DNA from 3 places in the Pseudarthrobacter woesei genome. Region 2 is predicted to be linked to each of the others. Evidence: riboswitches for the same ligand, from Rfam matches in the RefSeq annotation. Region 2 holds a riboswitch; each other region holds the start of a gene.

Region 1 (6,455 bases), on a different contig from region 2:
ACGTTCATGGCCATGTGGTGGTGGTAGCCGCCGGCCGAGACGAACAGCGCCTGGCCGTGCCAGCCCGCCGTCTTTTCGAAGCCGAGGGTTCCGACGTAGAAGTCCTGGGCTGACTCGACGTCGCCGACCTGCAGGTGGACATGTCCGATGCCGGCCTCGGCCTCGCGCTGCCCGGTCACGGATTCCTCGGTGAGGAACTCGTCGAGGTAGCGCTGCGGCGGGAGGGCCAGGCTGTCCATGACCACGTTCGTGCCGTCCCAGGCCCAGGCCTCGCGGGGACGGTCCCAGTAGAGCTCGATGCCGTTACCTTCGGGATCATTGAAGTAGAAGGCCTCGCTCACGAGGTGGTCCGCACTGCCGGTGAAGGACTGGGGCTCGTACCGGGCGGCGGTGGCGACAGTCGCGGCCAGGGAGGGCTGATCCTCGAACAGCAGGGCCGTGTGGAAGAGGCCGGCCTCGCCGCGGGACGGGACGCTGAGCCCCGGCGCCGGGGCGAGGTGGACCAGCGGCTTCAGCCGGCGTCCGAGGTAGAGTCCGCCATCCTGCTCGGCCACGATGTCCAGGCCGAGGGCGCGCTGGTAGTAGTCCGTCATGACCGTCATGTCGCCGACCTTGAGCATCACGGTGCCCATGGTGAGTTCGGCGGGAAGAAGATCCTGGGTGCTGGCTTCTGCAGTCATGTGATCGCTCCGGTGCTTGTGGCGGCCACCGTCCTTCGATGACCTTTCATAGAGCTAAATTACTTGAAGCTTCAATTTATTCCTAATAAACCGGGGTTTGTTCCCGGCGGACCAGTTCTCCGCCCAGCACGATGTGCTTGAGCTCGTGCAGCGTGGCCAGATTGCTGCGCGGGTCTTCGGCGCAGACCAGGACGTCTGCGCCGGCACCTTCGCTGATGGCGTCCGCACCAAGCCATGCCCGCGCACCCCAGGCGCCGGCGTCGAGAGCGGCACTGGCAGGCAGGCCGGCGTCGTGCAGTGCCTGGATCTCGTCCACGATCCGCCCGTGCCTGATGACGCTGCCGGCGTCCGTTCCGGCATAGATGGTGACGCCGGCCTCGAAGGCCTCAAGGACCCGTTCGGCGCGGCGCTCCCAGAGTGAACGCATATGGGCGGCGTAGCGGGGGAATTTCGCGCCGGCCTGGTCTGCGATGTCCGGGAAGGTGGCGATGTTGATCAGGGTGGGGACGATCGGCACGCCCTGCTCGACGAAGCGGGGCACATGCCGGGGCAGGAGGCCGGTCGCGTGCTCGATGCAGTCGATCCCGGCGTCGAGCATGTCATCAAGGGTGTCCTCGGCGAAGCAGTGCGCCGTCACCCGGGCACCTTCATCGTGGGCGGCCCGGACGGCGTCCTGGAGCACGGCGGCGGGGAAACAGGGGGTGAGGTCGCCGGCGCCGCGGTCGATCCAGTCCCCCACGAGCTTGACCCAGCCATCGCCGGCGCGGGCCTGCTTGCGCACCGCCTCCACGAGGCCGTCCGGTTCCACCTCGACGGCGAAGCCGCGGAGGTAGCGCCCGGTGCGGGCAATGTGCCGGCCCGAGCGGATGATGCGCGGCAGCTCCGGCCGCTGCTGGAGCCAGCGCGTGTCGTGCACTGCCCCGGCGTCGCGCACGAGCAGGGTTCCGGCGTTCCGGTCCGTGATGGCCTGCTGTTCGGCCAGCTCTGCCGGGACATCACCGCCGGGGCCCAGTCCGATGTGGCAGTGGGCATCCACGAGCCCGGGAATGACCCAGCCATTCAGCACAACGTCCGGCGCGGCGGCCGGACGGTCGAAGGTCAGCAGGCCGTCCACGGACCAGAGTCCGCGGCGTTCCTGGTCCGCGGCGGTGAGGATGGGGCCGCTGAACTCGATGATGCTGATCATGGCTTAGAGCCTAATCCCAGGATTGACGGGCGCCGTCACACGCGGAGACGTTCCGGACCCCTGTGGTAGCTTCGTGTACGACCACACGGGTGCCCCTGCAGGGGCTGAGATCGGGCTGACGCAGCCTGCGACCGTTGAACCTGCCCGGGTAATGCCGGCGAAGGAAGTGAGTATTCCGTGAATACGCAATTGACACAGCACAGCCCTGCCCACAACCAGGGGCTCCAGGACCTGCCCGTCCACGTCCGGTCCGCGGCCCCCGCACAATCGCTTGAGTCCCACTCGCTGGCGTTCACCACGGATGACCAACACGGCCTCCGTGTCCCGGTGACCGAAATCGCGCTCGCGGATTCGCCCGGCGGCGCAGCCAACGCCCCGTTCCGGGTGTACCGCACCGCCGGTCCGGGCAGCGATCCGGTCCGGGGGCTGGAGCCGTTCCGCGCCCCGTGGATTGAGGCCAGGGCGGACACCGCACCCTACGCCGGCCGGGAACGGGAGCTGCTCGACGACGGCAAGTCCGCTGTCCGCCGGGGAGCGGCGTCGGCCGAGTGGCGGGGCGGACGGCCGATGCCGCGCCGCGCCGTCGACGGCCGGACGGTGACGCAGATGCGCTACGCCCGGGACGGTTTTATTACCCAGGAGATGCGGTTCGTGGCCCTGCGCGAGAACTGCGACGTGGAGCTGGTCCGCTCCGAAGTGGCGGCGGGGCGCGCCATCATTCCCAACAACGTCAACCACCCCGAATCGGAGCCGATGATCATCGGCAAGGCCTTCCTGGTGAAAATCAACGCCAACATCGGCAACTCGGCCGTGACCAGCTCCATCGCGGAGGAAGTCGACAAACTCCAGTGGGCCACCCAATGGGGCGCGGACACCGTCATGGACCTCTCCACCGGGGACGACATCCACACCACGCGGGAATGGCTCATCCGCAACGCCCCCGTGCCCATCGGCACGGTACCGATCTACCAGGCGCTGGAGAAGGTCAACGGCGAGGCCAATGCCCTGACGTGGGAAATCTTCCGGGACACCGTGATCGAACAATGCGAGCAGGGGGTGGACTACATGACTATCCACGCCGGAGTGCTGCTGCGCTATGTGCCCCTGACGGCCAACCGGGTCACCGGCATCGTGTCCCGCGGCGGCGCGATCATGGCCGGCTGGTGCCTGGCGCACCACGAGGAGAACTTCCTCTACACCCACTTCAATGAGCTGTGCGAAATCTTCGCCCGCTACGACGTCGCCTTCTCCCTCGGTGACGGGCTACGGCCCGGCGCGACGGCGGACGCGAATGACGCCGCCCAGTTCGCCGAGCTGGACACCCTTGCCGAGCTCACGCAGCGGGCCTGGGAGTTCGATGTGCAGGTCATGGTGGAGGGCCCGGGGCATGTACCGTTCCACCTCGTCCGGGAAAACGTGGAGCGGCAGCAGGATCTCTGCAAGGGCGCCCCGTTCTACACACTGGGGCCGCTGGTCACCGACATCGCGCCCGGCTATGACCACATCACCTCGGCGATCGGGGCGACGGAGATTGCCCGCTACGGCACCGCAATGCTTTGCTACGTGACGCCCAAGGAACACCTCGGGCTGCCGAACAAGGACGACGTCAAGACCGGCGTGATCACGTACAAGATTGCCGCCCATGCCGCCGATCTCGCCAAGGGCCACCCTGGTGCCCACGAACGCGACGATGCCCTGTCCAAGGCGCGCTTTGAATTCCGCTGGCGGGACCAGTTCGCGCTGTCCCTGGATCCCGTCACGGCCGAGGCCTTCCACGATGAGACCCTGCCGGCGGAACCGGCCAAGACCGCGCATTTCTGCTCGATGTGCGGGCCGAAGTTCTGTTCGATGCGGATCAGCCAGGACATCCGGGACGAGTACGGCTCCGCGGACTCGCAGGCCGCACTGGCCGAACTCGCGGCCGGAATGCGCGCCAAGAGCACCGAGTTCCTGGCATCCGGCGGCAAGGTCTATCTGCCGGAGCCTTCCGTGGGCGGACCCGCAGCTGTCTAGGAAGCCTGTGAGTGCTGGCTGCGGCTGACCCCGGCAATGAAGGACCGGATGGCGCGGTCGCCGTCAGCAGAGTCCTGGGGCCGGTGCCCTCCCGCAGCGGTGCGGTGCAGGGCGCCGGTCTCGCGCAGGTAACCCGCGATCTCTTCGTATAGCGGCTCCCAGCCGCCGGTCAGGACCAGGGTGGGCACGCCGGGGACAATCTGCAGCGGGGCTTCCCACGGCGGGGCCTGCAGGCGCAGCCGGCGGGTTTCGCGCGGGTCCGCCGGCGCGGCGCCTGCGGTGCCGGGGACTTGTGCGGGATCCGAGACGGCAAAGGCCCGGCGGACGAATTCGCGGTGGAAGTCCTCATCGCTGAGGTGGTGGCGGACCTCGAAGAGCGGCTGCATCAGGGCACGGTGCGCGGCCGTCGCCGGGAGTTCGGCGGTGAGCGAGAGGCAGAACGGTTCCACCAGGGTGAGGGACTGCACAAGTTCGGGGCGTTGGACGGCGGCCATCATCGCCGCGATGGCACCCTGCGAATGGGCCACGACGTGGCCGCCGGCCTCGCCGCGGCCGTCGTTGGCCAGGGCACCCAGCACGATGGCGGCGTCGGCGGCGAAGTCCGTTTCAAGCGGCTCCGCGACGGCGTCAAAACCGTGCCGGCGCAGGAACAGCGCGTCGTAGTTCAAGGCCATCCCGTGCTGTTTCGGCCACGCGGCAGCACCGAAACTGCCAGCCCCGTGGACGAAGACTACGCGCTGCTTGAACATGCTCTAACCCTATGACACCGGCCCGACATTACGGCCGGCGACATAGCGGCGGGAGGCTGTCTACTTGCTGCCGCCGAGGAACTTGTCAAAGCCCTTCGGGAGGTTCAGCTGGGAGGGATCGAAGTCTGCGCCCGGCTGGCCGAAGGCTGCCCCGGTGGGCAGGGCCTTGGGTCCTGCGGCACGCCGCGCATCGGCATCCTTGAGTTCCTGTGCAGCCTTGGCCGGGTTGCCGGAGCGGGCCTTCTTCTTGGGTGCGTTCTTGGCTCCCTTGCGGGCGCCGCCGCCGCCCATGCCTGGCATTCCCGGCATTCCCGGCATGCCGCCGCCGGCCGCCATTTTCTTCATCATCTTCTGGGCCTGAAGAAAGCGCTCCAGCAGGCCGTTGACCTCGGAGACGTGCACGCCGGAACCACGGGCAATACGGGCGCGGCGGGAGCCGTTGATGATTTTCGGGGCAACACGTTCGTGCGGCGTCATGGAGCGGACAATAGCCTCGACGCGGTCGATTTCGCGTTCGTCGAACTGTTCGAGCTGCTGCCGGATGTTCTGCGCACCGGGCATCATCATGAGCATTTTCTTCATGGAGCCCATGTTGCGGATCTGCTGCATCTGGGCCAGGAAGTCGTCCAGGGTGAAGTCTTCCTGGTCGGCGAACTTCTTCGCCATCCGGGCCGCTTCGTCCTTGTCCCAGGACTTCTCTGCCTGCTCGATCAGGGTGAGCACGTCACCGAGGTCGAGGATTCGCGAGGCCATGCGGTCCGGGTGGAAGAGCTCGAAGTCGTCCAGGCCTTCGCCGGTGGACGCAAACATCACGGGTTTGCCGGTCACCGACGCGACGGAGAGCGCGGCGCCGCCGCGGGCGTCGCCGTCGAGCTTGGAGAGCACGATGCCGGTGAAGTTGACGCCTTCATCGAAGGCCAGTGCCGTGTTGACGGCGTCCTGGCCGATCATCGAGTCGATCACGAACAGGACCTCGTTCGGGACGATGGCCTGGCGGATCTGGCGGGCCTGTTCCATCATTTCGGCGTCGACGCCGGTACGGCCGGCGGTGTCAACGATTACGACGTCGTGCAGCGTGCGGCGGGCTTCCTCAACTCCGGCGCGGGCGACGGACACCGGGTCGCCGGCGGGGTGATCCAGCTCGGTGGAGGTGGCGCCCGGGTGCGGGGCGAACACCGGAACTCCGGCGCGCTGGCCAACGATTTGAAGCTGGGTGACCGCGTTGGGGCGCTGCAGGTCGCAGGCGACCAGCATGGGGCTGTGGCCCTGGGCCTTGAGGTACTTTGAGAGCTTTCCGGCGAGGGTGGTCTTACCGGCGCCCTGGAGGCCGGCGAGCATGATGATGGTGGGACCGGTCTTGGCGAGGCGGATCCGGCGGGTTTCGCCGCCGAGGATCTCGACGAGTTCCTCGTTGACGATCTTCACGATCTGCTGGCCCGGGTTCAGCGCGGCAGAGACCTCTTCGCCGAGGGCCCGCTCACGCACGCGCCCGGTGAATTCGCGGACCACGGGCACGGCAACGTCGGCGTCCAGGAGGGCACGCCGGATCTCGCGGACCGTAGCGTCAACGTCCGCCTCGGTCAGGCGGCCTTTGCCACGGAGGTTCTTGAAGGTTGCTGTCAACCGGTCAGAGAGTGAATTGAACACGCGCCGTGCACTTCTTTCAGTGGATCTACAGATGGCGGCCGGTCCGGCACGCCAGCGTCGCGGCTGATGTTCGCCTGAACGAACCGCCTCGACAACGGGACTCGACTATCTAGGGTACCAAGACGCGCCTTCAAGATGGCATGCTGGCTGGGTGACCAGCCAAACAACTGTGAAAACACT
Region 2 (6,455 bases):
CGTCCCGTCCTCCCGCGGGACAATGTAGACCGGCACCCCGCGGACAAGGCCGCGCACGGTGGATCCCAGCAGCGGCCGCAGGTGGGCGGGCACCCGGAGCCGGAGGATGTCGCCGTGGACCGGCCGGAGCGGCAGGTTTAGCCCGGACGGCAGTCCGGCCAGCCCGGCGGCGCCCAGCCCGTTGGCCACCACCGTTTCCCCTGCCCGGACCGTCCCGCCGCCGGCCAGGCCGACTCCGCTGACGCGGTCGCCCTCCCAGAGCAGTCCGGCAGCGCGGCGGGGAACAGCGGAGTACCGGGTGCCCGCCGCCAGCAGCGCCGCGATCCGGGCAAGAAGCCGGCGCGGGTCCACCTGATGGTCGGCGGGGATGTCGAAGGCGCAGGAGATCCCCGGGCTGAGCAGGGGTTCGCGTCCGCGCGCCCCGCGGACGGTCAGCGGCTCCACGGTCAGGCCGCACGACTGCTGCACCGCCCGCAGGTCCGCGAGCGCCCGGCGGTCGGCGGCGTCGGCCCCGATGACGAGGGTCGACGTCGTGAGGTAGCCGGTGCCCGTTCCCGGCTCGCCGGGGGGACCGGTCTCCCCGGGGAGACGGGGGCCCCCGGGGCTGCCGTCGAGTCCGGCGGCGAAGCCAGGCCACAGGCGGGAGGATTCGAGCATAAGTTCCAGGAGGTCCTCCTCCCGATAGTGGAGTTCGCTCACGGGGGCGAGCATGCCCGCGGCGGCCCAGCTGGCGCCGCTGCCGGGGGCGTCGTCGATCAGGGCGACGGATCGGCCCGATTGCCTCGCGGCCCAGGCGATGCCGTGGCCCACCACGCCGCCGCCGATCACGGCCACGTCGTAATATTTCCCGGCCGTGGAGTCATGAACAGCGCCGTGAAGCCCGGGAGCAGCCGGGGCGGATGGTGGGACCATCGAGGATTCCTTCCCTACGCCGGTACTAGCCGGATCAGGTCAAGCGGTCGGCTCTGACGCCCTCTCAGCCCCTCCGGCGCCGAACACCGGTGGCGGTCGGTTGCAGCGGGCTCCCGCGGTATGGCCCCAGTTTAGAGGAACTAGTCTTGGGGCATGAGCAAGGATGCCGTCCACACCACCGCCCGCCTCTACCTGTGCACCGACGCCCGCAAGGACCGCGGAGACTTTGCAGCCTTCGTTGATGCCGCCTTTGCCGGCGGCGTCGACATCATCCAGCTTCGCGACAAGTCCATCGAGGCGGCCGAGGAACTCGGGCTGCTTGAGGTGCTGCACGACGCCGCCCAGCGTCACGGCCGCCTCTGGGCGGTCAATGACAGGGCGGACATTGCGTCGCTTTCGGGGGCGCCGGTATTCCACATCGGGCAGAAGGACCTCCCGCTTGAGGCTGCCCGGACCATCCTCGGCACGGGCACCGCGATCGGACTCTCCACCCACAGCCCCGAACAAGTGGACGCCGCGATTGCCGCCTCCCCCGGCCGCAGCGGGCTGGACTATTTCTGCGTGGGGCCCGTGTGGGCCACGCCCACCAAGCCGGGGCGCGCCGCCGTCGGGCTGGATCTGGTGCGGTATGCCGCGGAGGCTGTCCGCCGGGCCGAGTCCACGGTCCGCGACGGGGCCGACGGCACCGTCAACGGCATGGTCCCGTGGTTCGCGATCGGCGGCATCGACCTGGGCAATGTGGAGCAGGTGGTGGCGGCCGGCGCCCGCCGGATCGTCGTGGTCCGGGCGATCACCGAGGCCGATGATCCCGCGGACGCCGCCCGCGCCCTGCTGGCCGCACTCGACGCCGCGGAGGCCTGAGCCGGGTCTGCCGGGGCAGAGCCCTGATCGGGATCAGCCGGTCAACCCCAGCTGCTTCATCCGGCTCGAGTGCCCGGCGGCCAGTTCGGCCGTCAGCCCGCGGACCAGCTCCTTTGACCGTTCCTCGTCGACGCCAGTCAGGCCGCCGAGGAACGCGTGCTCGGAGCCCACCCGCTGCGCCTGGGTCAGGGCCTCCCCCAGCAGCCGCCGCGCCCACAGGGCCAGCCGCGACGCCAGCCGCGGGTCATGTCCAAGGGCCTCCCTGAGACGCTCGCGCAGCACCGCGGTGGCCGCTTCGTCGGACTGGATCCGCTCCACGAGCTCCCGGGTCGAGTCGTCGACGTGGCGCGACACGGCACGGTAGAAATCGGCGGAGACCGTGTCGATCACGTAGGCCTTCATCAGGGATTCGAACCAGTCTGCCGGGCGGGTGCGCTGGTGGAAGTGGTCCACGGACGGCTGGAAGGCCAGCATGGCGGCCTCCGCATCAAAACCCATCTCCTCCAGCCGTGCGCTGACCAGTTCGTAGTGCTGGAACTCGATCACGGCGATCCGGGCAAGCACCGCACGGTCGTGCAGGGTGGGCGAATACCGGGCATCGGAGGACAGCCGCTCGAAGGCCGAAAGCTCGCCGTAGGCCATCACACCGAGCAGATCCATCAGGAAGCTGTTGTAGCGGGCAGGATCGGACGGGGATGTGCTCATGATCCAAGACTAATCGCGGGATTCGGGCTAATCTGATTTTCGTGTCCCATCATCGCCTGACCCCCGGCATCCACCAGCAGGAGAACCAGCTTGCCGCGGCCTTGACCACGCTGCGCACCACGCTGGAACTGCCGGGACCTTTCCCCAAGGACGCGCTCCGGGAAGCCAAGGAGGCCGTGGCCGGGCACGAGCTGCCGGAGTTGGATTTCACGCATATCGAGTTCGTGACCATCGATCCGGAGTCCTCCACCGATCTGGACCAGGCCCTCTTCATCGACCGCTCCGGCGACGGTTACAAGGTGTTCTATGCCATCGCCGATGTCCCCTCCTTTGTGGCGCCCGGCGGGGCGCTCGACGCCGAAACCCGCCGCCGCGGCCAGACCTTCTACACCCCGGACGGCCGGATCCCGCTGCATCCGGAAGTCATCAGCGAAGCAGCCGGTAGCCTGCTCGCCGGTCAGCTGTGTGCCGCCTTCGTATGGGAATTCGAGCTCGATGCCGCCGCCGAGGTCGCTGCCGTGCTGGTGCGCCGGGCGCAGGTCCGCAGCCGGGCAAAGCTCAGCTACAAGGGTGTCCAGGCCGAGCTCGACGCCGGCACCGCGGCTCCCGTGCTGCAGCTACTCAAGGAAGTGGGGATAAAGCGGGTGGAGCTGGAACGGCTCCGCGGCGGCGCCAGCCTGAACATGCCGGAACAGGAAATCGAACAGCTGCCCGACGGCGGCTACCGGATCGTGGCGGTCCCGCCGCTGCCGGTGGAGGACTGGAACGCCCAGATTTCACTCATGACCGGGATGGCCGCCGCGGGGATCATGCTCGAAGGCAAGGTCGGGATCCTGCGCACCATGCCCGCCCCGGATGAGAACTCCCTGGCGCACTTCCACCGCCAGACCCGGGCCCTCGGCAAACCCTGGGACGGGCAGATGAGCTACGGCGAGTACCTGCGCACCCTTGACCCCACGGACCCCCAGCAGCTGGCGATCGTACACTCCGCCGGCATGCTGTTCCGCGGCGCCGGCTATACCCCCTTTGACGGAACAGTGCCGGACGCCGCCGTCCAGGCCGCCATCGGCGCCGCCTATGCCCACTCCACCGCGCCGCTGCGCCGGCTGATCGACCGCTTTGTGCTGGTCATCTGCGAGGCGCTCAGCAACGGCACGGACGTCCCGGCCTGGGCCCGCGAGGCCCTCCCTTCACTTCCCTCGATCATGGCCGCGTCGGACCAGCTGGCCGCGAGGCTGGAACGCCTCTCACTCGACACCGTCGAGGCGGCGCTGCTGATCAACCACATCGGCCAGGAATTCGATGCGGTGGTCATCTCCGGGTCCAAGCCCGCCAAGAACGGAAGGAACGGTAACGGCAACGGGGCCTCCGGAAAAGCAAACGGAAACGGCGGCGGCCCCTCCGGAATCGTCCAGATCGCGGAGCCTGCGGTCACCGCGCGTTGCCCCGGCGAGCTGGAATCCGGCACCCAGGTCCGGGTCCGGATCGTGTCCTCCGATATCATCACCCGGGAAGTCCGGCTGGAGCTCGCGGGCTGACGCTCGGCGGCCATTCCGCGGCGCAATTGCGCCGCGACGGGCCGCGACGGGGCCGAACTGGCACAGCCAGTCAAGGTTCCGGGCCGCGTACAGCTAGACTGGAAGGGTAGATATGGATGCCCGGTCGTTGATTTCCATGATTCTCGAATTCAACAAGCCCGCCCCTACGCGATCTTGAGATACACCCGCTGGTCCCCAGTGCCAGTATTTAGATAGCCCGCGATCGGCTTCCACTGGAATTGCCTGCGCGCCTGAGCGTGCTCCGGAACGGCCTCCCGGCCGGCCCCGTTGAGCAAGCAGCGCAGCCCAAAATGAATAAGGAAACTCCCCTGTGAGTGAATTGCACACGCACCAGCTTCTGACCGACGAATCCGGAACGGAATCGCTTGAGCCGGAAGAGACCATCATCTCGGACGAAAAGCCGCACGAGATTGCCGAGAAGACCTTCGCCGACTACAACGTCCGCGCCGATATCGTGGAGTCCCTTGCCGACGCCGGCATCACCCACCCCTTCCCGATCCAGTCCATGACGCTGCCCGTGGCCCTCTCCGGCCACGACATCATCGGCCAGGCCAAGACGGGCACCGGCAAGACCCTCGGGTTCGGCATTCCGGCGCTGCAGCGCGTCGTCGGACCGGACGACGCCGGCTTCGACCAGCTGCCCGCCCCGGGCGCCCCGCAGGCCCTCGTGATTGTGCCGACCCGCGAGCTCGCCGTGCAGGTCGCCAGCGACCTGCAGAACGCCGCCCGCAAGCGCAACGCCCGCATCACCACGATCTACGGCGGCCGCGCCTATGAGCCCCAGGTCGAGGCCCTGCAGAAGGGCGTCGAGATCGTCGTCGGTACCCCCGGCCGCCTCATCGACCTCTACAAGCAGAAGCACCTCGTGCTCCAGAACGTCAAGATGGTCATCCTTGACGAGGCCGACGAAATGCTGGACCTTGGCTTCCTCCCGGACGTCGAGACCCTAATCGCCGGGACCCCGGCTGTCCGACAGACCCTGCTGTTCTCGGCCACCATGCCCGGCCCGGTCATCGCGATGGCCCGCCGGTACATGACGAAGCCGACTCACATCCGCGCCGCCGACCCGGACGATGAGGGCCTGACCAAGCGCGACATCCGCCAGCTCATCTACCGTGCGCACAGCATGGACAAGATCGAGGTTGTCGCCCGCATCCTGCAGGCCCGCGGCCGCGGCCGCACCATCATCTTCACCAAGACCAAGCGCACCGCCGCAAAGGTTGCCGAGGAACTCGTGGACCGCGGCTTCGCCGCCGCCGCCATCCACGGCGACCTGGGCCAGGGCGCCCGCGAGCAGGCGCTGCGCGCGTTCCGCAACAACAAGGTGGACGTCCTCGTAGCCACCGACGTCGCCGCCCGCGGCATCGACGTCGACGACGTCACCCACGTCATCAACTACCAGTGCGTCGAAGACGAAAAGATCTACCTGCACCGCGTGGGCCGTACGGGCCGCGCCGGCAACAAGGGCACCGCCGTGACGTTCGTCGACTGGGATGACATGCCCCGCTGGGGCCTGATCAACAAGGCCCTCGGCCTGAGTGTCCCGGAGCCGGTGGAAACCTACTCCTCCTCGCCGCACCTCTTCGAGGAGCTCGACATCCCGGCGGGCACCAAGGGCCGTCTGCCGCGCGACAAGCGGGTTCTGGCCGGCGTCGATGCGGAAGTCCTCGAGGACCTCGGCGAGACCGGCAAGAAGAATTCCCCCCGCAGCGGCCAAGCCAGCGGCGGCCGTGACAGTTCCCGCAGCGGCGGACGCGAGGCAGGCAGCACCGGCGGTCGGGACGGGGGCCGCGACACCGCACGCTCCGGCGGCCGCGACACCCGCCGCAGCGGCAGCGCCGGCGGCGGACGGGACAGTGGACGGTCGGGAGACCGCCGTCGTCCCTCCGACGCCGAAGCAACGAGCAGCCCGGCCGCAGAGCAGAAGGCAGCCGTCGCAGCCGTCAAGCCGCCCACCGAGGTGGACCGCGCCACCCGCGCACGCCGCAACCGGACCCGCACCCGCCGCCGCAACGGCGAAGTGGTCGCCGGCGAGGCCCAGCAGGGCACCACCCGGCCCGGCAGCACCGAGGCCTAAACCCCTCCATGACTGACACCGTCTGGGCGCCGGACGGCAGCAACCTGGTGGTACACGCGGACAACGCTGACTACCTCCCCACGCTGCCGGACGGCGCCTTCACACTGATTTATGTGGACCCGCCGTTCAACACCGGCCGGGTCCAGAAGCGCCAGGAAACCAGGATGGTGCTCAACGCCGGCGGCGAGGGCGACCGGGTCGGTTTCAAGGGCAGATCCTACGACACGATAAAGGGCGCCCTGCACAAATATGACGACGCCTTCAGCGACTACTGGTCCTTCCTGGAGCCGCGGCTCGTCGAGGCGTGGCGGCTGCTCGCCGATGACGGCACCCTGTACCTG
Region 3 (6,455 bases), on a different contig from region 2:
GGCTCATCGCCTCGATCGGGTCCTCGGACGGGAAGTATTCGATGTCGACGTCGATCGAAGGCCGGCCGGTGATCTTCAGGGTGGTGGTTCCCACACCGTCGATCTCGACGCCGAGCATCTGCAGGTAGAAGCACAGGTCCTGCACCATGTAGTTGGGGCTGGCGTTGCGGATGATCGTGGTGCCGCGGCGGTGGGCGGCGGCCATAATGGCGTTCTCGGTGACGGTGTCGCCGCGTTCGCCCAGCACGAAGGAGCGGTCGAGCCCGTCCGACGGCGGTGCCTGCACCGCATAGAAGCCGGACTTGGCGTCCACGCTGAGGCCGAACTGGCGCAGCGCCTGCATGTGCGGCTGCACGGTGCGGGTGCCGAGGTCGCAACCGCCCGCGTAGGGCAGCCGGTATTCGCTGGATTCGTCCAGCAGGGGACCCAGCAGCATGATCACGCTGCGGGTGCGGCGGGCAGCCTCCACGTCCATGGAGCCGAGGTCCAGGACGGCGGGACGGCGGATCTGCAGATCGCTGGCGTTGAGCCAGGTGCATTCGACGCCGATGCTGGTCAGCACCTCCACGATCCGGTTGACCTCTTCGATCCGGGCCAGCCGGCGCAGCGTCGTGGTGCCGCGGTTGATCAGGCTTGCGCAGAGCAGGGCGACGCCGGCGTTCTTGCTGCTGTTGACGTCAACGGCGCCGGAGAGCCTGCGGCCGCCCTCGACCCGGAGGTGGGCCATGGCCGGGCGGCCCACCTTGACGATGGTGCGGCCGAAGATCGACTCGAGCCGCTGGATCATTTTCAGGCTCAGGTTCTGCTTGCCCTGTTCCATTCTGGCGATGGCGCTCTGGCTGGTTCCCAGCTCGGCGGCGAGCTGTCCCTGGGTCCAGCCCTTCTGGCCGCGGGCATCGCGGAGCAGCACACCTACATGTTCAGCAGTCTGTTGAGTCATCACAAGAAAATATCACGGATGAGTTATTCACCCCGGGGATTGCCGCCGGAATGCCGTTAAGCTCACAGGGATATCCGTACTGTGCGATACTGCCCGCTACTGCCGCGTCAGGAAGACCATATTCCAGGTCCCGGCCCCCAGTGCCGCGGCGGCGGAAGCCACGGCGATACCCAGCCCGCCCAGCAGCACCCACACGTCCAGGATGCTGTAGGTCGATGTCCGCGCCCACGTCCGCTGTGAGCCGCCAAACCCCCGTGCCTCCATGGTGACCGCCAGCCGGGAGGCACGCCGGACCGCCTGGACCAGCAGCCCGAAGCTCTGCCCCAGCGTGGCCCGGAGCCGCTGCACCGGATTTCCGCGGGAGCCCACGCCGCGGGCACGGCGCGCCATGCCGATGGTCTGCCATTCCTCGGCCATGAGCCCCACGAGCCGCATCGCGGCCAGCGTGCCCAGGACGAAGCGGTGCGGAAGTTTCGCGTTCTGCGCGAGGGCATCGGCGAGGTCAGTGGGGTCGGTGCAGCTCATCAGCAGCACTGCCGGCAGGGCGATCGCCAGTCCGCGGAGCATAAAACCCAGCCCCAGCTCGAGGGATCCCTCGCTGATGGACCAGATCCCGGCGTCGAACAGTATGCCCCCGGAATCCGGCGCCAGGATCGTCGTGCTCCACCCGCCCAGGGCCGACGCCAGGACCAGCGGCCAGCCGCGCTGCCAGAGCAGGCCGAGGGTCAGCCCGGCCAGCGGAAAAAGCGCCAGCTCGAAAGTGAGCGCCACCGAGGCGGACACCCAGTCGATGGACAGCGCCAGGACCATCGTGATGAGCACGACGGCGGCGAACTTCGCCAGCGGGTTGGCGCGGGTCAGGAGTGCGTGGTTTCCGCGCAGCGTCTGCTCTTCCCTCATGGCGCGCCCACCTTCCCCGGTTCGCGGTGCCCAGGTCCTTCGCACTCCGGGGCACGGAGGCTGAGCTCGGTGCCGCCCAGGACTTCGGTGAATTCCGCATCGTGCGTCACGGATACGACGGCGGTGCCTGCGTCGAGAAGTTCGGAGAGGAAGGAGGCAAGCTCGGCCCAGGTGTTGGCGTCCTGGCCGAAGGTCGGCTCGTCCAGGACGAGCACCCGCGGGTGCGCGGCGAGCACAGTGGCCACGGAGAGGCGCCGTTTTTCGCCGCCGGAGAGGGTGTAGGGGTTGGCGTCCACGAGCTTGGTCAGCCGCAGTCGTTCCAGCAGTTCGTCCACCCGATCTTCGCCGTGGCCCAGGTGCCGGGGCCCGAACATCAGCTCGTCAAGCACACGGCCGGTGACGAACTGGTGCTCAGGCTCCTGGAATACGGTGCCGATCCTGGCGATCAGCTGTTGCGCCTTCCACGTGTACGGATCGATCCCGGCGCCTGCGCTCAGTTCCGGTGTGGCGGACACCTTGCCGGACACCGGCGCGAGCAGGCCCGCCAGGGTCAGGGCGAACGTGGACTTCCCCGAGCCGTTGGGGCCCGTGATGGTCAGCGCTTCTCCGGCGCGGATCCGGGCGGTGATGCCGGATTGCACGGGTTCCGGCGCGACGGTGCGGAACCCGCCGCGGAGACCGGCCCGGCGGGGACGTTCGCGGGAGACAGCGAGGTCCCCGGCGGCGAGCAGCAAATTCCCCGCGGATCCGGCCCCGGAGGTGCCGCTGCCGGAACCTTCCGTGGTGCGTGCCCGGGTCTGCGGCACATAGTCCGGCACCCAGACGCCCGCAGCTGTGAGCATGTCCCGTGCCTGTGCCAGGACCCGGTCCGGCGGACCGTCGATCAGCACGGCGGCGTCGGTGGCCGATCCTGGCTGCAGCACCACAATCCGGTCCACGAGGCCCTTCCAGACCGAGACCCGGTGCTCCACCACCACCAGGGTTGCGCCGGTCTTGTCCAGGCAGCGACCCACGGCGTCGCGGACTTCCAGGACGCCGGCGGGGTCCAGGTTCGCGGTGGGTTCGTCCAGCAGGATCAGCCCGGGGCGCATCGCCAGGATGCCGGCGAGCGCCAGTCGCTGCTTCTGGCCGCCGGAGAGAGACGACGTCGGATGGTCGAGCGGCAGCCGGCCCAGCCCGACGTCGTCGAGTGCTTCCGCTACCCGGGACCAGATCTCCGCCGGGGGCACGGACAGGTTCTCCGCACCGAACGCGACGTCGTCGCCGAGGCGCGAGAGCACCACCTGGGTCTCGGGATCCTGCTGCATCAGCCCGGCCCGGCCGCGCTGTGCCCGCGGCGGGGCACCGTCGATCAGGAGGCTGCCGGTCTCGTCCGAGTCCCCGGTGTCCGCCGGGGCGTCACCGGCGGAACCATCGCCCAGCACCCCCGCCAGGGCATGGAGCAGCGTGGATTTGCCGGCGCCGGAGGGCCCCAGCAGCAGCACGCGTTCGCCCGGCCGGATGTCCAGGTCCAGGCCGCTGACGGCAGGTTTGGCCCTCCCTGCGTGCCGCCAGCCCCAGCCGCGCGCGGTGATCGCGGCCGGGCGGCCGGCCGTCTCAGATGTCATCAGTCGTGTGCGGCTATGGCTATCAGGAGAAGACGGGTTCCGATGCGGCCTTGCGGGACGCGAAGGAGCTCAGCACCCCGGTCCTGGCCAGCCCGCGGGTGGCGAGCCAGGACAGTCCGCCGGCGATCAGGGCGCCGGAGATGGCGGTGAAAATGATGTAGGCGAGCTTGTCGCCGCCGGCGTACGCAATATTCCAGCCCCAGGGCATAAACGAATCGTTCAGTCCGCAGAACAGGCCCGCGCCGGCACCGGCCAGCAGGGCCACCGGCAGGTTGAACTTCTTGTAAACGAACGCGGCGAACACCAGTTCCGCGCCGAGGCCCTGCAGAAGGCCGGAGATGAGCACCGTGGTGCCGTACTGCGAGCCCATAATGAGCTCGCCGGTGGCGGCCACGGCTTCGCAGAACAGGGCGGCGCCCGGCTTGCGGATGATGAGCATGCCCAGCACCGCCGGGATCATCCAGCCACCAGCGTAGAGCCCGGTCAGCGGCGGGTAGAACGCGTTGACGGGGGCGGAGATGAGGTTGGCGCCCTGGGACCAGGCCCAGAAAATTACGCCCCCGGCCACCGCGATCAACGCGGCCACCACAATATCCACCACACGCCAGTTGTGACCGGGCCGGGTGGGTACCTTCCGTGCAGAACCATGCTTTGCGGATGTATCAGTCATGTCGTCCTCCTGAGGAACAGGAGGGGAGAGTGTCCCGGCGGGTCACGGCTTCCGCCGCCCCTCCGGGCACTCTGAGAACTCGACTCCCTTGCGCCGGTACTAACCGGATCAGGTTCGAGGGTCTGCGGCTGTCCGCACTCTCAGCGCCCACCTGCGGTTCCGCTGGATTTCTCCAGTGATGCCCGACGGCGGCGCTCCCCTGTCGTATTAAAGATCGCCCTTGTGGGCGTTGCCTAGTTTACACCCGCTGCGCCGCGAATTCCGTGGCCCGCCGTCACAATCCTGCGGCCCGCGCTGCCGCAGGTTCCACCCGGCCGGACACCCCGGTTCGCAGAGCCGGCAGGGCTGGCCAAAGACGGCCAAGTATCGGAGGCTGGATCACATGACCAACCCACCAGAGTCTTCCCCCGGCTACGACCCGGACTCCGCGGAACCCCAGCCGCACGGATCCCTCGCGGCACTCATCGGCCGCATCCTGGCCGAAATCGACGAGCTGCAATTCCAGTCGTTCAGCAAAGACGATGCCCTGGACCTCGGGCTCCTCCTGGTCGAACTCGGCAGGCAACGCTCGCACCCCATCGCCATCGACATCACCAAAGGTGAGCAGGTGCTCTTCCACGCGGCGCTGGAGGGTGCCACCCCGGACAACGAACGCTGGATCAGGGCCAAGCAGCGCACGGCCGTCCGCTACGAAGTCCCGTCCCTGCTCGTGGGTCTTCGGGCGCGGGCTGCCGGCGGGAGGATCGAGGACAACGCCTGGTTCGACCAGCAGGTGTTCGCGGCGCACGGCGGCGCCTTTCCCATCTATGTGCGGGGAACCGGGGCCATAGCCACTGTCACGGTTTCGGGCTTGCCGCAGAAAGCCGATCATGAGCTGGTGGTGGAAGCACTGTCGGAAATCCTCGGCCAGACGGGACCGCCAGCCTGGGGTCCCGGCACCGGGCCGGGAACGCTAGGCTAGGGGAAGCCCTGTTTCCTCCCGCAAGGAGTTGCGAAGAATGAACATTTTCATCAAACTGCTCGGCACCGGCATCAGCCTGCTGGCCGGCTTCGTCGGCACCAAGCTCGTCGACACCGTCTGGGAGAAGTCCACCGGCAACAAGCCGCCCAAGGGCCACGACGACGACGTTCCCACCACCCTGCGCTCGGCCCTGACCTTCGCGCTGATCTCCGCCTCGGTCAGCGCCATCATCCAGGTCCTCGCGAACCGCGGCACCCAGCGCGCTGTCACCCGCTTCGCCAAGTCCCAAGACCTGGTTTAAGGCGCCTGGTTTAGGGCGCATCGTCTAGCCATCACCGCTCGTCGGTAGGCGCGGCGCCGCCGTCGCCGTCGTCCGTGAGGCCGCGCGTATTCGCCGCGTGCTGCACCACGGCTTCCAGCTCATCGCTGCTCAGCAGTTCGCGGTGCAGGTGTTTGGTGCGGTAGCCGGCCCGGCCCACCATGTGCGCGGATACCGGCACGGTCAGCAGCTGGAAGATCCAGGCCACCACGAGCACCGGCCACACCCACCAGCTGCGCATCTGCAGCCCCACGGAGGAAAGCAGCAGGAACAGTCCGAGCACCTGCGGCTTGGTGGCGGCATGCATCCGGCTCATGAGGTCCGGAAAGCGCAGCAGGCCCACGGCCGCGGCCAGGGACATCAGCGCTCCGACCACCATAAAGACGGCCGAGACGGCGTCGATCACGGTGTCGCCGGGGAACGATTCAGGATTCACGGGTATGCTCCCGCCGGTCGGCCACGAATCTGGCCACGGTCACGGATCCGATGAACCCGATGATGGACACGGCCACCACCAGCATCAGGTTGTTCAGGTGCCGGTTCACGGCCATGTCGATGCACAGCGCCGCGCCCAGGATGGCGAGCAGCACGTCGGCCGCCAGTACCCGGTCCAGCAGCGAAGGGCCCCGCGAGATCCGGATGATGGCGCCCGCGGCGGCCAGGGACAACACCACCGAAGTGACGGTCAGGACAAGCTGCATCATGGGCCCGCCTCCTGCTTCAGTGCGGATAGTTCGTCTTTCGTGCCCATGATCCGGATCAGCCCGGCCTCGGTGTCGCGGACGTCCTTGCGGAGCTTGGCGGCATCCGCGGCATCACGGACGTTGATGCCGTGGATGTAGAGCGTCGACGTGGACCGGTCCACGTCCACCACGAGCGAGCCGGGGATCAGTGAGATCACGTGTCCGGTGGCGGTCACCAACAGGTCGGAGTGGCTCCGCAGCGGGACGGCGACGACGGCGCTGATCACCCTGGGACCCTTGGCGACGGCCAGGTACAGGACTTGGAAGCTCGCTGCCACGACCCTGACGAGGAAGATCAGGGCAAACGGGATGGCC

The links. A riboswitch is a leader RNA that binds a small molecule or an ion and turns the genes downstream of it on or off. The one in region 2 is predicted to bind thiamine pyrophosphate.
Region 1: it holds a riboswitch for thiamine pyrophosphate, as region 2 does, so the genes downstream of both, thiC (phosphomethylpyrimidine synthase ThiC) here and thiO (glycine oxidase ThiO) in region 2, are expected to answer to the same signal.
Region 3: it holds a riboswitch for thiamine pyrophosphate, as region 2 does, so the genes downstream of both, ACZYZE_RS11050 (ECF transporter S component) here and thiO (glycine oxidase ThiO) in region 2, are expected to answer to the same signal.

What each region holds. Positions count from the first base shown of each region.
Region 1 covers NZ_JBVAYU010000003.1:385,341-391,795, reverse strand. Annotated here, with positions in the region: gene ACZYZE_RS07190 (VOC family protein) at 1-680, opposite strand, end outside; gene ACZYZE_RS07185 (amidohydrolase family protein) at 763-1,866, opposite strand; TPP riboswitch at 1,942-2,049, shown strand; gene thiC (phosphomethylpyrimidine synthase ThiC) at 2,044-3,879, shown strand; gene ACZYZE_RS07175 (alpha/beta fold hydrolase) at 3,876-4,628, opposite strand; gene ffh (signal recognition particle protein) at 4,689-6,275, opposite strand; gene ACZYZE_RS07165 (glucose-6-phosphate dehydrogenase) at 6,427-6,455, shown strand, end outside.
Region 2 covers NZ_JBVAYU010000020.1:11,014-17,468, forward strand. Annotated here, with positions in the region: gene thiO (glycine oxidase ThiO) at 1-912, opposite strand, end outside; TPP riboswitch at 906-1,039, opposite strand; gene thiE (thiamine phosphate synthase) at 1,066-1,773, shown strand; gene ACZYZE_RS18100 (ferritin-like fold-containing protein) at 1,807-2,478, opposite strand; gene ACZYZE_RS18105 (RNB domain-containing ribonuclease) at 2,520-4,016, shown strand; gene ACZYZE_RS18110 (DEAD/DEAH box helicase) at 4,348-6,114, shown strand; gene ACZYZE_RS18115 (DNA-methyltransferase) at 6,123-6,455, shown strand, end outside.
Region 3 covers NZ_JBVAYU010000006.1:201,324-207,778, forward strand. Annotated here, with positions in the region: gene ACZYZE_RS11035 (UDP-N-acetylglucosamine 1-carboxyvinyltransferase) at 1-940, opposite strand, end outside; gene ACZYZE_RS11040 (energy-coupling factor transporter transmembrane component T family protein) at 1,037-1,840, opposite strand; gene ACZYZE_RS11045 (ABC transporter ATP-binding protein) at 1,837-3,447, opposite strand; gene ACZYZE_RS11050 (ECF transporter S component) at 3,470-4,117, opposite strand; TPP riboswitch at 4,185-4,328, opposite strand; gene ACZYZE_RS11055 (heme-degrading domain-containing protein) at 4,500-5,078, shown strand; gene ACZYZE_RS11060 (DUF4235 domain-containing protein) at 5,116-5,379, shown strand; gene mnhG (monovalent cation/H(+) antiporter subunit G) at 5,411-5,833, opposite strand; gene ACZYZE_RS11070 (MrpF/PhaF family protein) at 5,823-6,101, opposite strand; gene ACZYZE_RS11075 (Na+/H+ antiporter subunit E) at 6,098-6,455, opposite strand, start outside.